Regions from separate parts of the Amphritea japonica ATCC BAA-1530 genome, predicted to be linked through region 1. Evidence: predicted binding sites of a transcription regulator. Region 1 holds the regulator's gene; the other holds the start of a gene.
What was found. Region 1 encodes FliA, which starts transcription of late flagellar genes. Its sites were predicted from a motif close to CTAAAGTTNNNNNNNNNNCNGCCGATA; they were not measured.
Positions count from the first base shown of each region.

Region 2: a site for FliA is predicted at 5,933-5,959, ahead of AMJAP_RS13680 (flagellar protein MotY). Genes of this name have one in related genera too.

Region 1 covers NZ_AP014545.1:661,193-669,217, forward strand. The annotation lists gene flhF (flagellar biosynthesis protein FlhF) at 1-1,351, shown strand, start outside; gene AMJAP_RS03060 (MinD/ParA family protein) at 1,414-2,229, shown strand; gene AMJAP_RS03065 (RNA polymerase sigma factor FliA) at 2,254-2,964, shown strand; gene AMJAP_RS03070 (chemotaxis response regulator CheY) at 3,041-3,415, shown strand; gene AMJAP_RS03075 (protein phosphatase CheZ) at 3,425-4,246, shown strand; gene AMJAP_RS03080 (chemotaxis protein CheA) at 4,259-6,451, shown strand; gene AMJAP_RS03085 (protein-glutamate methylesterase/protein-glutamine glutaminase) at 6,547-7,578, shown strand; gene AMJAP_RS03090 (flagellar motor protein) at 7,575-8,025, shown strand, end outside.
Region 2 covers NZ_AP014545.1:2,965,031-2,973,055, forward strand. The annotation lists gene fni (type 2 isopentenyl-diphosphate Delta-isomerase) at 1-233, opposite strand, end outside; gene AMJAP_RS13660 (hydroxymethylglutaryl-CoA reductase) at 233-1,270, opposite strand; gene AMJAP_RS13665 (hypothetical protein) at 1,523-1,876, shown strand; gene AMJAP_RS13670 (tetratricopeptide repeat protein) at 1,907-3,496, opposite strand; gene AMJAP_RS13675 (argininosuccinate synthase) at 3,642-4,862, opposite strand; gene AMJAP_RS13680 (flagellar protein MotY) at 5,012-5,860, opposite strand; gene rnt (ribonuclease T) at 6,257-6,877, shown strand; gene AMJAP_RS13690 (peroxiredoxin) at 7,188-7,790, opposite strand; gene grxD (Grx4 family monothiol glutaredoxin) at 7,955-8,025, opposite strand, start outside.

The DNA of each region.
Region 1 (8,025 bases):
GCGTAAGCGGGCGGCGGAAAGCTCCAAAAAACAGCAAGGTAAGCTGAAAAGTAATCTTGCAGAAGAGTTGCGCAAGGCACAGGCTCGTATTGCGACAGCCCAGGATGGTGGTGCTGAGCCGCGTCAAAAAAATCGCCAGATGGATGGTGATGATGAAGAACTCAATGAAATTCTCGATACCCTTAAAAAGCGACAGCGTGGAAGGGCTTATCAGGCGCCGCGTGTAGAAGAAAAGCCTGCTAAGGTGATGCGTCCGCAGTTAGATCCTTCCCGGCAAGAACGACAGATGGCGTCTCCTGTAGAGCCTGTTCATCAGGGGGTGGATGATGAGCGTGAGGTTATTCAATCGTTAAAGCTGGAGATTGACTCACTTAAAAATATTTTAAGCCAGCCCCAGGCTTCGCCCCAGAGAGTCGTTGAATCGCACGCTGCTCCAGCTTCTGAACGCTCACGACCGACAGCGAGTCCCATCGCGCCGAAAAAACCAAAACCTCGCCATGAATTGGCTGACTCCTCAGTTGTAAAGGTGGAGCGAAGACTTGAACGAATTGGTTTAGGGCCGCAGATTAGTCGTCAGCTATCCGCAACAGTTGGAGATGATGATGTGCTGGATGATGCATGGCGCTCTGCTCTGACTCGCTTTAGCGATAATATTCCAGTGATGGGAGAGGACTTTGTTGAGCGAGGAGGAATGATTGCGTTTGTTGGGCCGACCGGTGTGGGAAAAACGACTACGATTGGAAAGCTGGCTGCTCGCTATGTATTGAAGCATGGTAGCTCTAGCGTGGCGTTGGTAACAACGGATTCATTTAGGATAGCTGCGCATGAGCAGTTGCTGACTTTCGGTCGTATCCTGGATGTGCCTGTACGGGTTGTGGATGAGAATAACCCTCTGGAGGAGGTTTTGACTTCCCTCCGGGGTAAGCGGTTAGTGTTAATTGATACGGCAGGTATGAGTGCTCATGAGCCCCATACTCAGGCACAGCTAAGTATGTTGGATGAGGTGACTGTCAGAATGAAAAAGCTGTTAGTCCTGTCTTGTTCGAGTCAGCGTCATGTTATTGAGAGTGCTTACGAAACTTATGCGCCACTTGGGCTGCATGGTTGTGTGCTGAGTAAGCTTGATGAGTCGGGTAATCTTGGCGAAGCACTGGATCTGGTGATGGAAAATGGGTTGTCAGTGAGTTACGTAACTGATGGGCAGAGAGTGCCGGATGATATTGATGTAGCGCATAAGAAAGATCTGGTGAGTCGGGCGGTGGTAACCGCGCAAAAGGCGAGTCGTAGTCACAGGGTTTTCAGCGAGCACCAGCAGGAGCGTCTGGCCCGGGATGAACAATGGGAGAACTGAGTTGCTAATAAAGCAGATTGCAGCGAGAACGTTGGAATACATGGCCGTAATGGATGGTTGGAATGAATAGTTCCAGACCGGTCAAAGTTATTGCGGTCACCGGTGGTAAGGGTGGTGTAGGTAAAACTAACGTCTCTGTGAATATGAGTCTCGCGCTGGGAGAGATGGGTCATCGTGTTGTTTTAATGGATGCGGACCTTGGACTGGCAAACGTTGATGTTCTTTTAGGTGTTAAAACTGAGCGTGATATTTCGAATGTGCTCTCGGGTGAATGCAGTCTTAAGGATTTGCTGGTAGAGGTGGATACCAATGTCAGAATTGTGCCCGCTGCTTCAGGTACGCAGGAAATGACATCGCTGAGCGTGCACGAGCATTCCGAACTGATTCATGCCTTCAGTGAAATTGCCGATGATCTTGATGTTCTGGTTATTGATACTGCAGCGGGTATTTCCGATGCAGTAGTGAGTTTTGTTAAAGCGGCACAGGATGTAGTAGTTGTCGTCTGTGATGAGCCTACTTCCATCACTGATGCTTATGCGTTGATGAAGTTGCTTAACAGGGATTACAAGATGACTCGCTTCCGCGTACTGGCGAATATGGTTCGCTCTGAGCAGGAGGGGCGCAATATGTACAGTAAGCTGCTGACAGTAACTGATAGGTTTCTTGATGTGACCCTTCAATACCTGGGGGCAATCCCTTATGATGAGTCAGTAAGAAAGGGTGTGAGGCAGCAACGTGCTGTTTTAAAAGCATTTCCCCGGAGTAAAGCGTCGCTGGCTTATAAACAGTTAGCGACAAAGGTTGACGCCTGGCCAGTACCCTCAAATCCGCGGGGGCATCTTGAATTTTTTGTTGAGCGTTTGGTTAGTGGCGCCTGAATAACCGGAGTCAGAGTATCCTCTATGTATAATCAGCTTCAGTTTCGCTCAAGTCAGGAAATAATTGAGCAGCATGGTACTTTGGTAAAGCGAATTGCCCATCACTTGTTGGCGCGATTACCGAATACTGTTGTGCTGGAAGACTTGATTCAGGCAGGTATGGTGGGTTTGTTAGAAGCGGCAAAAAAATATGATGCCAGCAAAGGGGCTAGTTTTGAAACGTATGCGGGTATCCGTATTCGTGGTTCTATCATCGATGAAGTGCGTAGGGGGGACTGGACACCGCGTTCGGTGCACCGAAATGGTCGCCGGGTGGCTGAAGCGGTTCAGGTAATTGAGACGCGCACCGGGCGGGATGCCCAAGATGGGGAGGTTGCTGCTGAACTTAATATCAGTGTGACTGAATATCATGCATTATTAAAAGATTCAGCAGAGAGTCGGCTATTTAGTTTTGATAAGCTCACCAGTCCTCAGGATGACGGGCCGGGAGAATATATTGCCGGTAGTGAACCTGATCCTTCTGAACAGTTTGAACAGGAAGATTTTGTTAAAGCGATCGCCCAGGAAATTAAAGGCTTACCGGAAAGAGAAAAACTGGTGTTATCTCTGTATTACGATCAGGAGCTCAACCTGAAAGAGATTGGCAAAGTGCTCGGTGTTAGTGAGTCAAGGGTGAGTCAGATACATAGTCAAGCTGCGCTGCGTTTACGTAGTCGTTTAAAAGAGTGGCGGTAAGGTTCGGAGGTTTATGCCCACGTTCTGAGACCGTCGTACAGTATTTGTGTTAGGAGGGATTGTCTTGAATAAAGACATGAAAATTCTGGTTGTAGATGATTTCTCAACGATGCGGCGGATTATCAAAAATCTGTTACGTGATTTAGGCTTTACTAATATTGTTGAGGCCGATGATGGCGCAACAGCGTTACCTATTTTGAAGTCTGGTGGCATTGATTTTCTGGTGACCGATTGGAACATGCCAAAGATGAATGGTATCGACCTTCTGAAGCATGTGCGGGCCGATCCTGAGTTGCGCCACATTCCTATTCTAATGGTGACAGCAGAAGCTAAGCGTGAACAGATTATTGCGGCTGCTCAGGCCGGTGTGAACGGTTATATAATAAAACCGTTTACTGCGGGTGTGCTGAAGGAAAAAATTGCTAAGATTTTCGAACGCCTGCAGGGCTAGGAGGCGCGCATGTCTGATATAGATGCTATTCAGGATCAACGTCGTTTCGAATTAGAGTTGAAAACGCGCGCTGAAGAGTTGGTGGAACTGCTGAAGCAGGGCGATATACCCCAGGCGATGCAGTTAGTGCAGCAACTAAATGAGCTACGACACCAGGCGCTTTATCATGAAGTGGGAAAACTGACCCGGGCGGTTCATGACGCGATAGTGGGTTTTACTGATGATGTCAGTAGCACTGAGCTATTACAGGACTCCAAACACCATATCGCTTCTATTTCCGATGCCAGTGATCGCCTTTCTTATGTGATTGAACTCACCGAAAGCAATGCACATAAAACGATTGATCAGGTAGATGAATCGTTGCAGTTGGTTAGACAGCTCGAACAGGGTTTTCAACTGCGTAAAGGGTTGCTCGAAGAGTTAGCTGCCGTAAAAAGCGAAAAACCTGAACTGGCGGATTTGCATCAGAAGCTGTGTTGCTATGCAGAAGACCATTCCGAGGCACTCGCTGATCTCAAAGAGCGTTTGACTGCGATTATGCTGGCGCAAGAATATCAGGATATTACCGGTCAGCTGATTAAGCGTGTTATTCAGCTGGTGACCGATATTGAAAATGAGCTGGTAGGCTTGATGGAAGTCGCATCGAGGGTAAATAGCCTGGGTGTTTTATCTTCGGATTCCCAGACTGATTTGCCGGACTCTCAAGATAAAGAGAAGCCGCAACGGTCTGCGATTGAAGCTGAAGGTCCGCAAATGGCCGGTCGTAATAAAACTGAGGTCGCATCCAATCAGGATGATGTGGATGATCTTCTTTCCAGTCTGGGCTTTTAACGGGTAAATCGTATGTCCTTAGATGTTGATCAGGAAATTCTTGAAGATTTTTTAGTTGAAGCTGGAGAGATCTTAGAGCTGCTATCGGAGCAGTTGGTTGATCTTGAGCAGCACCCTGAAGATCGGGAATTGCTTAATGCTATCTTCCGTGGCTTTCATACGGTTAAAGGTGGCGCTGGATTCCTACAGCTTGATCCTATGGTTGACTGCTGTCACAGCGCTGAAAACCTTTTTGACCAATTGCGCAATGATGCATTAAAAGTATCCGCGGGTTTGATGGATTTGGTGCTTCAGGCGCTGGATAGCATTAATGCAATGTTTGAGGCGGTTCAACAGGGAAGTTATCCCGATGTGGCAGATCCTCAGTTGTTGGCTGGCTTGAATGCAATGGCTGCAGGTCAGGTAGTGGCAGCGAGTCCGGCTCCTTCTGCTGCACCAGTAGATACATCACCGCAAACCGATGCGACAGTGAGTGCAGAGTTCGATCAGTTAGTGGCGGACTTGGGCAGTGAAGAGCTCTCTCTTCCCGACAGTGGGGTGTTATCAAACGACCTGATTACAGAAGATGAGTTTGATGATCTGCTCGATAAGTTGCATGGGCCTGCAGGTGCGCCAGGGTTGGCTACTGAGCCTGCGATAGCCCTGGATCCAAATTTGATTACAGAGGATGAATTCGAGAGTTTACTGAATGAGCTCCATGGTCCAAGTGGTGCGCCCGGACTTAGTTCCGTTGATGTTGAGGCTGGGAGTGCGGATGCCAATGCTGAGTTTGATCAGCTGCTGGGTGATGGGTTGTCGCCTGTATCTGCGCCTGTAGCTCAGGCCTCTGCCGGAATCCCTACTGATCTGATCACCGATGATGAATTTGAGCATCTGCTGGATGATCTTCAGGCAACTGGCCAAGGGGCGTTTTCTCAAAATGTGGCTGCCGCACCGGCACCGGCAGCTGTGCCGGCTAAGCCTGAGCCGAAGCCTGAACCCAAGCCCAAACCCAAACCTAAAGCGCCAGTGTCAGCTAAAACACAGACTACAAAACCGGTGGCTGAAAGTAATGTCAGGGTTGATACCCGCTTGCTTGATCAGATCATGAATATGGTGGGTGAGTTAGTTCTGGTGCGAAACAGGTTAGTCAGACTCGGTTCCGAAAAGGATGATGGAGATCTGAGTAAGGCTCTTGGGTCATTGGATATGGTGACCGCTGATCTACAGATGTCTGTTATGAAAACCCGGATGCAACCGGTTAAAAAAGTATTTGGGCGTTTCCCTCGTCTGGTACGTGATCTTTCTAGACAGCTGAATAAAGAGGTTAATCTGGAGCTGCGGGGAGAAGAGACTGATCTGGATAAAAATCTGGTTGAAGCCCTGGCGGATCCGCTAATTCATCTGGTCCGTAATGCAATAGATCACGGTATCGAAGAGCCTGAAGTTCGGATTAATAACGGCAAGTCAGGCCAGGGTCACGTGTTACTGTCTGCAGAGCAGGAAGGGGATCATATTCTGCTTGTGATCCAGGACGATGGCGCGGGTATGGATCCGGAGAAGCTACGTAGCTTAGCTATAAAGCGGGGTATGCTTGATCCCGAAGCTGCTGCTCGTTTGAGTGATCATGAGTGTTATAACCTGATATTTGCAGCGGGATTTTCGACAAAAGAGCAAATCTCGGATGTATCGGGTCGTGGCGTGGGCATGGATGTGGTGAAAACCAAAATTACCCAGCTCAATGGTAAACTCGATGTCGATTCAAATCTTGGTCTGGGATCGCGAATAGAGATTCAGGTGCCGCTGACACTGGCGATTATGCCAACCTTAATGGTGTTGTTGAAAGACCAGGCGTTTGCTTTACCGTTGGTGAATGTTAATGAAATCTTTAACCTGGATCTTACCCAGATAAATATGGTTGAAGGTCAGCAGGTGATTATCGTCCGCGATAAGGCGATGCCTTTGTTTCACCTGAAGCGATGGTTGTTAAAGGGGCATGAGAAAGAACCATTGCCAGAGAATGGACATGTGGTGATCACTAATATCGGTAACATGCAGGTTGCCTTCATTGTGGATCAATTAGTAGGACAGGAGGAGGTGGTCATTAAACCGCTTGGTTCCGTCTTGCATGGTACTCCAGGACTTTCCGGCGCAACTATTACCGGCGACGGAAAAATTGCACTTATCGTAGATATTCCTAGTTTGTTAAAGGCCTATGCGAACTGATTCTTGTCGCTCTAGATTCAGGTGCAGGGGAACTGTATGACAGTTCGGGTTTTAGTTGTCGATGACTCGGTTTTTTTCGTAACCGAATCAGTCAGATGCTGGCTGCGCATTCAGGTATTCAAGTTGTTGATACAGCGAAGAATGGGAAAGAGGCTGTCGCGAAAGTAAAGCAGCTGAAGCCTGATGTCGTTACGATGGATGTGGAAATGCCGGAAATGGATGGCATAACGGCGTTGAAACTAATCATGGCTGAAAATCCTTGTCAGGTGGTGATGTTGTCCTCGCTGACGCGACGCAGTGCTGCGGTTACGCTCGAAGCTCTGGCATTGGGCGCGGTCGATTATATGGAAAAGGATGCCAGGGCATGGGTGGCAGATTCCGCAACGACTGGTATGGCGCTGGTTGACAAAATTATAGCGTTGGGGGGGCGAAAACAAACGGTTTCTCGCCCGTTAACACCAATGAAATCAGAGCCTGAACATGTCTCAAACAGCAAGATAGATGCAGTGCCTGAGGTTGAAATTCCCGTTTCTGTTGATACGCTTCCAAAGTTTCCTGATTGTAAAATTGTGACTATAGGCTCTTCTACCGGAGGCCCTGCTGCTTTGCAGACTATTCTCACGGGACTACCGGGCGACTTTCCAGTGCCTGTTCTGCTAACTCAGCATATGCCTAAAGCGTTTACTACTGTATTTGCCCGCAGGCTGAATGATCTGTGTGCTATAAAAGTTAAAGAGGCAGAGGATGGGGATCAACTGTTACCGGGGTGCGCATATCTGGCTCCGGGCGGGCAACAAATGATTATTGATCCACTAAACGCTGCGAAACTAATTATTCGTGAAAGTGATGAACGGATGACTTATAAGCCCAGTGTTGATCTGACGTTTGCATCGGTTGCTAAAGGGTATGGTTCACGGGTATTAGCAATTGTTCTGACCGGGATGGGAGCCGATGGCTGCGATGGTGCAAGAATGTTGAAAAAAGCGGGTGCCCGAGTGTGGGCTCAGGACAAAGACAGTAGTACTATCTTTGGTATGCCTAAAGCGGTTATTACAGCAGAGCTCGCAGATGCCGTGCTAAATATTGATAATATCAGACAGACTTTAACTCACTGGGGACAACGATGAATCTGATCAGCCTGAGTGGCGTAGTGCTGGCAGTAATTGCAATAGTGGGAGGGAATCATCTGGCAGGAGGTGCAGTTGAAGACCTGCTGGATATTCCGGCTTTACTGATCGTGCTGGGAGGGACGCTCGCTGCAGTCTTTATTCAGTCATCTCAGTCGGAATTGTCCCGGGCTATAAAATTGTCCGGCATGGTTTTTGGGCGGGCTGATCAGAACTACCGTGACGGGATAAATAGCATTGTCAGCTGGTGCGTAATTGCCCGAAGAAAAGGGCTGCTGGCCTTGGAAGATGAAATAGACGATCAGCAGGACAGCTTTGTTCGTAACGGGCTGCAAATGTTGGTCGATGGCCGGGCTTCTGATGTTATCCGATCTACACTTGAAACCGAACTGGTGAGCCGTGAATATCGTGATATTCAGGCTGCCAAAGTGCTTGAAAGTATGGGTG
Region 2 (8,025 bases), 1.5 Mb from region 1:
ATCGTTTTAATCAGCGTATGGTCGCCACCGGTCATCGATGAAATCAGCAGTGGGAAGCTGAGCTTTTTACCGAGAAACTCGACCGATGTATCAATTTCATCCAACGCCAGATCCGGCAACGCCCGGTGACTCAATCGAATCTGATCAAAGTAACGACCATCACGATCGGTTAATGGATCATTTTCAATCGCCCGAATATGCTCAATTTTACGATCGTTGGTCTGATCAGACATCAGCGTTCCATTTTAAGGTGAGATTCCATCAACTCACCGGGATTAGTCTGAGCAGCCATCAGCGATAGCTCTCCGCAAAGAACTGTCGCGGCACAAATAGCCGCCAGGCGACGGGCATTTTCACCCGGTTTACGATCATCTTTACATCCCAGCGCTGCCAAATTCTGCTCAACGAATTCAATCCCTTTACCATTACCAACACTACCGACAATCAGATTAGGTAAGGTACAGGAAAAATACAGGTCACCATTACGTACCTCTGCATGAACAATACCCTGAGAGCCTTCAATAATATTGGCCGCATCCTGACCCGTAGCCAGATAAAAAGCCAGCAGCATGTTGGCATAATGCGCATTGGCACTGCGCAACCCACCAGCAATCATTGTACCAATCAGGTTTTTCTTAATGTTCAGGTCAACCACTTTTTCTGGTGTGGTTTTTAAACGACGTTCACATAGCTCTCGCGGAATCAGTATCTCGCTGACAACATATTTACCCCGCCCCAGAATACCATTAACAGCTGTCGCCTTTTTATCAGAGCAATAGTTAGCCGATATAGATGAATAACGAAGTTGCGGGTACTCTTTTAATAACCAGGGAATCAGCTTATCCGCAGCATTAGTCACCATATTATGACCCGACGCATCACCGGTGGTGAACTCTAGTCGCAAGTAAATTAGGTTCGCTACAATCTGACTATTCAGGGCAACCAGCTTAGCAAAGCGACTGGTCGTCGCCACTACTTCGTTCAAATCTTCCTGCCTGGATTTGATCGATTCAAGCGCTTTAAGCGCCTCCAGAGCATCATCCGCTTCCAGTAGAATAGAGCGACTCATCCGCTCGTCGATGACCGTTGTTTTTATCCCCTCTTCAGTCAGAGCCGAGATCCGGGCTCCTCGCCCCACAGAGGGCCAGAGTGGCGTTTCGTAAGTTGCCAATGGCACAGCAATTTTTTCATTAAGGACATGCCCGCTAATCTTAATAGGGCCGACTGTGCGCATAGGAATCGGGGCTTGCTGGATTTTATGGGATTTCATAATCTCTCGACACAATAAAAAAGGGCTGCCGCGATCAGAAAAGCATGATCCGCTCTGCACCCCTTCAGGAAGCTCGTATTGGTGGGGATTTTATATAGCCGCTCGATAATATGCAATTAAAGGCCTGTCAGGCTATAAATTCTGATCACCCCCGGATTTTAGTACCCAAACTGGCCACGCAAACTTGACCATCCAGATTTTTCCCGGCGATACTTAGGGTTTGATAAACCAGAACCAGCGGAAATCAGGCATATGCTCTACGCAATCAGGAATGAACAGGGACAAATTACTTCTCTGTCAACGCATCCGGTTGGAAACTCAACCGTGGCAGATATAGCCGACCCGGAAGTCGCTCATTTCCTATCGAGTAATAGCGAAGCCAGCAGCCCACAAGAGTTTCTGGAAAAATCAGACTCTGAAGTCAGCCGGATTATTGAAGACCTTATCGACCTGCTGATTTCAAAAAATACAATCCTGTTTACCGACCTTCCCGAAGCGGCTCAACAGAAGCTGCTGACGCGAAAACTAGCGCGTTCGGCATACGATAACGAGCCGGCTAAGCCCTCAATGGGAAATTTCATTTTAACCGACGACGATACTATCTAATCTGAACTTTCCAGACATCGGCATAACCGCTCAGGCTCCGACGTCTGTTTCATGCTTCAACTGCGCCATCGAGCGGATCATCTCGGCACAACGATCGGATAGAGAAAGGTAGCGCTTCTGCTGACGCAGACTCAAAGCACCGTAATTAATACTGTATAGCGCATTATCACACTGCAGTAGCAACTCATGGCGCTCAGGCCCTGGATGACGGGCTTGCTCCAGCGCAGTCTGCACCAGATTCAGCGTCAGGCTGGGATTATTTGGCAATATACCATCGGCACGCACAAAAAAGCCCAAGGCTTTACGATACTCTTTCTTACGGTAAGCCAGCATCCCCTGAAGGTTTAATTTCCCCCACTCCAGGGCAGCGCTATCCCGATTAACCTGTTGCTTCATCGATTGCGCATCTGACTCAACAGAAGTACCTTCCATTCCTTCCAGAAATGGTTCAACCCATTCTGCTTTTTCGGTCAGCTCTAAGCCGCAAAAAAGGTCATACGCATTACGGGCGGCCAAATTAGCCCGGTCAGAAGCCCCTGACCGACGGTAAGCCTGCGCCGCCAACAAACGGGATTTAAACTGCACAATGGGCTCACCAGGGAACGCCAACACCACATCTTCGAGAGCACGTATCGCTTGTTCTTCAATCTCTCGATCAAAGTTATCCCGCGCCAGTAAAGCAGCCACCAGGCTGAAGTAATAATCTTCTGATTGAAAACAGCTATTGCGGGCATAACGAATAGCGTTGTTATACGCTTCTACTGCAACATTCCATTCTTGATTCTGCCCCGCCAAACTACCAAGAACACCCTGTAGCTCAGGCACCGTAGATTGCAGCATTATCGCTTTACGCAGCAGCCCAATCGCTTCACCCCGCTCTCCCAGTGCTTTGTATGTTCGAGCTAACCAGGTATAAGCCTCAACACAAAAATGAGATTCATCTATGACATGTTGCAACGCATCCCGGGCACTCAGGTAATGGCCCAGATGGCACAAAGACATTCCCAGACCCACTCTGGCCCAGGGCTGGTCTCGCTGAGCAACAATCGTTTCGAACAGGTGTACAGCTTCGGAGTACAAGCCTAGCTCGAGTAAAATAATCCCCCGCAGTCGCTGGATATACATATGCAGCCCTGGGTATCCCTGAGCCATTTTGCCACACATCTCTAGCGCCGCTTGTAGTTCCCCCTGATCCATCAGTTCTTCCAGCGGCAGCAGCACCTCTCTAATCCGCATAATCTTTTCAATGCGAAAGCGTAGCTTAGATTCAGCGTAGGGCTTTGATATATAGGTATCGGGGGAGCTATCCAATGAGCCAAACAAAAGTTTAGACCGCTCCGGATCAACAATAAGGGTAAAGATGGTAGAGAACTTGCGGACGCCTTCTGCTGTTGCCTCTTGTATCAGTTGCAGCCCATTCTTATGGTCCTTGCCCTGATCAAACACTACAAAGCAGAGATCAAACGACAGCTCCCGCAACAACACCAGAGCCATATTGACGGAGGAAGCGACCTGAATGTCAGGCACCCCCATATTCCCCAGGATCATCTTGAGTTCAGCAAGATCTTCCAGGCGATTATCAACAATCAGTACTTTCTTATCTGAGTAGTTGATTTCCATAAACTCTACATTTGGGAATGAATATCAAAGTATCATATAAATCAGACTATTATCAAAGCCACAGCCACGGGATTAGGCCACAAAAAAACCCCGTTATGGTGACATAACGGGGTTTTTTTTATCGATAGAGCCAACAAAGCCTGACTTATGAAAGATCGCGACCTTTGCCCGCTTCGATACGCATGCGCAGCGCATTCAATTTAATGAAACCCGCAGCATCTTTCTGATCATACGAACCCGCATCATCTTCAAACGTCGCAATGCTTTCATCAAACAGCGTATCTTCAGAACGACGACCCACAACAATCACGTTGCCTTTGTATAGCTTCAGACGAACATCGCCATTCACATACCGCTGGGATTCATCGATCATCTGCTGAAGCATCTTACGCTCTTCGGACCACCAGAAACCATTATAGATAACTTTCGCATAACGCGGCATCAGCTCGTCTTTCAGATGCGCCGCTTCACGATCCAGAGTGATAGACTCAATTGCACGATGCGCGCGCAACATGATGGTGCCCCCTGGGGTTTCATAGCAGCCCCGGGACTTCATGCCTACAAAACGGTTTTCAACGATATCTAAACGACCAATGCCATTTTCGCCACCGACCTTATTCAGGTACTCAAGCACCGTCGCAGGGCTCATAGCCTTACCGTCGATCGCTACAATATCACCCTTCTCGTAAGTCAGATCCATGTAGGTCGCTTGATCAGGAGCTTCTTCAGGTGACACAGACCAGCGCCACATATCATCTTCAGCTTCAGCCCATGGATCTTCCAGAATATCGCCCTCGTAGGAGATATGCAGAAGGTTAGCATCCATAGAATAAGGTGATTTCTTCTTTTTATTAGAGAAGTCGACCGGAATATCATGCTCTTCGCAATACTTCATCAACGTTTCACGGGAGGTCAGGTCCCATTCACGCCATGGCGCAATAACCGCCACGCCCGGCTTAAGCGCGTATGCACCCAGCTCGAAACGAATCTGATCATTTCCTTTGCCCGTCGCACCATGAGAGATCGCATCAGCACCCGTCTCATTAGCAATCTCAATCAGGCGCTTAGCAATCAGTGGACGCGCTATAGAGGTACCCAGCAGGTACTCGCCTTCATAGATAGTGTTCGCACGGAACATAGGGAAAACGAAGTCACGGACAAATTCTTCCCGCAAATCTTCGATATAGATCTCTTTAACACCCAGCGCTTCAGCTTTCGCACGGGCTGGTTCTACTTCTTCACCCTGACCCAGGTCAGCAGTAAAAGTAACAACTTCACAGTTATAAGTATCCTGCAACCAGCGTACGATCACAGAAGTATCAAGGCCGCCGGAATAGGCCAGCACAACCTTTTTGATATCAGACATATAGAGAGGCTCCAAACGCAAAATCAGCCCCGTAGAGAGCGACATAGCCTCTAGCGGACACACAAAATCAGAAAGGGCGCAATTGTACCATGATTACGCCAGAGTTACAGAGGGTTATATACAGGCTTTATGGATAAAAGACGGGACGATTAATCCCGGTCTAAGCGTATGGTCACACGACGACTCCGCTCACGGGTGGCACGATCATTCTTTTGTGCCACGGGGTAGCGTTCACCGTGATATCGGGTGGTGATCATATCCGGATTCACGCCCTTCTTTTCCAGATAATCAGCCACGACTTCCGCGCGCTTTTTGGATAGATCCCGGTTCGCCAGTCGACGCCCCTGAGCATCAGAGTGACCATCGACATAAACCGAGTTCACAGTCTCATCATTGTTAACATAGATCGCAATCAGATCAAGCCGCGCCTTAGTGGAATCAGACAACCGCCATTGCGCTGAGGGGAACAGCACCGCCGTACGCGCTATTTGGCGATAATTAACCGGCAATAGCTCTGTGATACAGTCTGAATACGCTGCATAGGCTGGAGGAAAATTAGCTGCCGATAGCCCTATACGAACAGACTCACCGGTTTCAGCCCAGTTCTGAGCCAGAAAAGTAGGCTTTCTCCCCCGATACAGGCTAGCCAGCATCTGCTGAGAGTATCCTGTCGGCACAGCAATCGACCCATTAGCAGCAAAGGTAACCTTGCCAATCTGCCGGGTCGCTATACCTGGTTGCCAGGGGGACGCCTCCTCCAGCAACTGCACACTGCCCTTCAAACCATGCCCCTGCATCGGCTTCAAAATAAAGCGAACGGTCTCCCCGGCTTCATGATTAAACTCTCCTTCACCAAACAAGGGAATTACCTGAGATAAACGACAGCTGAATTTTGAGGCCTCCAGTTCCCACTTAGATTGCTCGATAGACGCAGCATAACCGACCGCAAATACAGGCAGGGACATCACTGAAAGCAACACTAAAATGGCAACGCGCATATACAACCGACATCCATCTGAAATTAAGAGAATAGAATAAGCACTTCGGCCTTCCTCTAAAGGCCTGCACTGTATCGGCACAGAGACGACAAGCTTTAGAAAGATGCATACGCTCTGTGGAGTACCTGCAAGCAATAAAACAGCTATATGCACGAAAGATAGCTTCGAAAATTATCCGGACCTTTGCAAATACTATGACAAAACAAATGGCTATTTTAGTGCTGACCCACCCCCAAACTTTAACACTTTATGAATAAGCTGACTGACTCTTGCTTAGGTAATTGTTAAAACCCACTCAAGTCTTTACACTTGAGCACAGCTAAATCACATATCTTGGCCGATATAAACGGCCACTAAGGACCTGCATTGAACAGAAGCGCACAGTACCAGCACCCAATGTCTAACCGTTTTCGGGGCTACCTACCCGTTGTCATCGATGTAGAGACTGCCGGATTTAATGCCCAGACAGACGCTCTGCTGGAAATTGCAGCTGTCACCCTGACAATGGATGACGACGGCAACCTCCTGATAGATGAAAGCTATGAATTCAACGTCGAGCCCTTCGAAGGCGCCAACCTTGAAAAAGCCGCTTTGGACTTTACTGGAATTGACCCGTACAACCCGTTACGGGGCGCTATCCCTGAAGCAGAAGCGATGGAAAAAATATTCAAACCTATTCGAAAAGCGGTCAAAGCACACAGCTGCAAACGCGCAATTTTAGTAGGTCACAACGCCTCTTTTGATCACGGCTTCGTAACAGCTGCATCTGAACGCTGCGATATCAAACGCAACCCGTTTCATCCTTTTTCAACGTTTGATACTGCCACGCTGGCCGGCCTGGCCGTAGGCCATACCGTACTGGCAAAATCTTGCGACCTGGCTGATATCGACTTTGATGGAAACCAAGCCCACTCCGCCTTGTACGACACCATGAAAACTGCTGAGCTTTTCTGCATGATCGTGAACCGCTGGAAAGACCTGGGCGGCTGGCAGATGATGGAAGACCGGTACGAATAGTAAAATCCGAGCCTCGCTGCGCGACTAACTATGGGTTAGACGCGACTGCGTCCTTGCCAGTAAAGAAAAAGCAGACCAAACGCATAAGCGATACGCGTTGCTCAAAATTTTTAGCCCACACACAACCAGCAAAACAGTTTTTATTGCAGGAGCGGCTTTCAGCCGCGAATCAACTCGTCTAGTACTGCTCGCGGCTGGAAGCCGCTCCTACCGACATAAAGCGAGCTCTTCCGGGCCACGAGTAACATCCATCAGACACAAAAAAACGCGCCAAAGGCGCGTTTTTTTATCTAACAGCTACTCTTCAATATTACAAAGAGTCAGCGTTCTCGCTCAGGTAAGCAGCTACGCCTGCAGGCGACGCATCCATACCTTTGTCACCTTCAGTCCAGCCAGCCGGGCAAACTTCGCCGTTAGCCTGGTGGAATGCAAGCGCATCAACCATACGCAACATTTCGTCAACGTTACGACCCAATGGCAGATCGTTAACTACCTGGTGACGAACCTGACCATCTTCATCAATCAGGAATGAACCACGGAAAGCCATGCCGCCTTCAGATTCAACATCATAAGCCTGACAGATGCTGTGAGTCATATCAGCAACCAGCGTGTAATTAACCGGACCGATACCACCCTGGTCAATAGGGGTGTTACGCCAAGCGTTGTGAGAGAAATGAGAATCGATAGAAACACCGATCACTTCAACATTACGCTTTTTGAACTCTTCAATGCGGTGATCAAAAGCCAGCAGCTCAGAAGGACATACAAATGTAAAATCCAATGGGTAGAAGAATACTACAGCCTTCTTACCTTTAGTCGCTTCGGACAAAGTATATGCATCAACAATATCGCCATTACCCAGTACCGCTGCAGCGGTAAAATCCGGAGCCTGCTTACCTACTAATACGCCCATTTTCTATCTCCATTTAAGTAAAACGTTAAACGCTAAATGAATAAGCAAAATATTACTCAATCAACATGCCATAAAATTCTACAGATATCTTAGTTGCAGAGACTTTATAACACTAATAAAAGACAACTATACAACTGATAAACAATACCTATGACCCGCAACTATCACTCAGCGGCATCATCTTCAACGACAACAGTATCAATCAGCTCTTTGAGCTCTCCGTTCGCCGCCATCT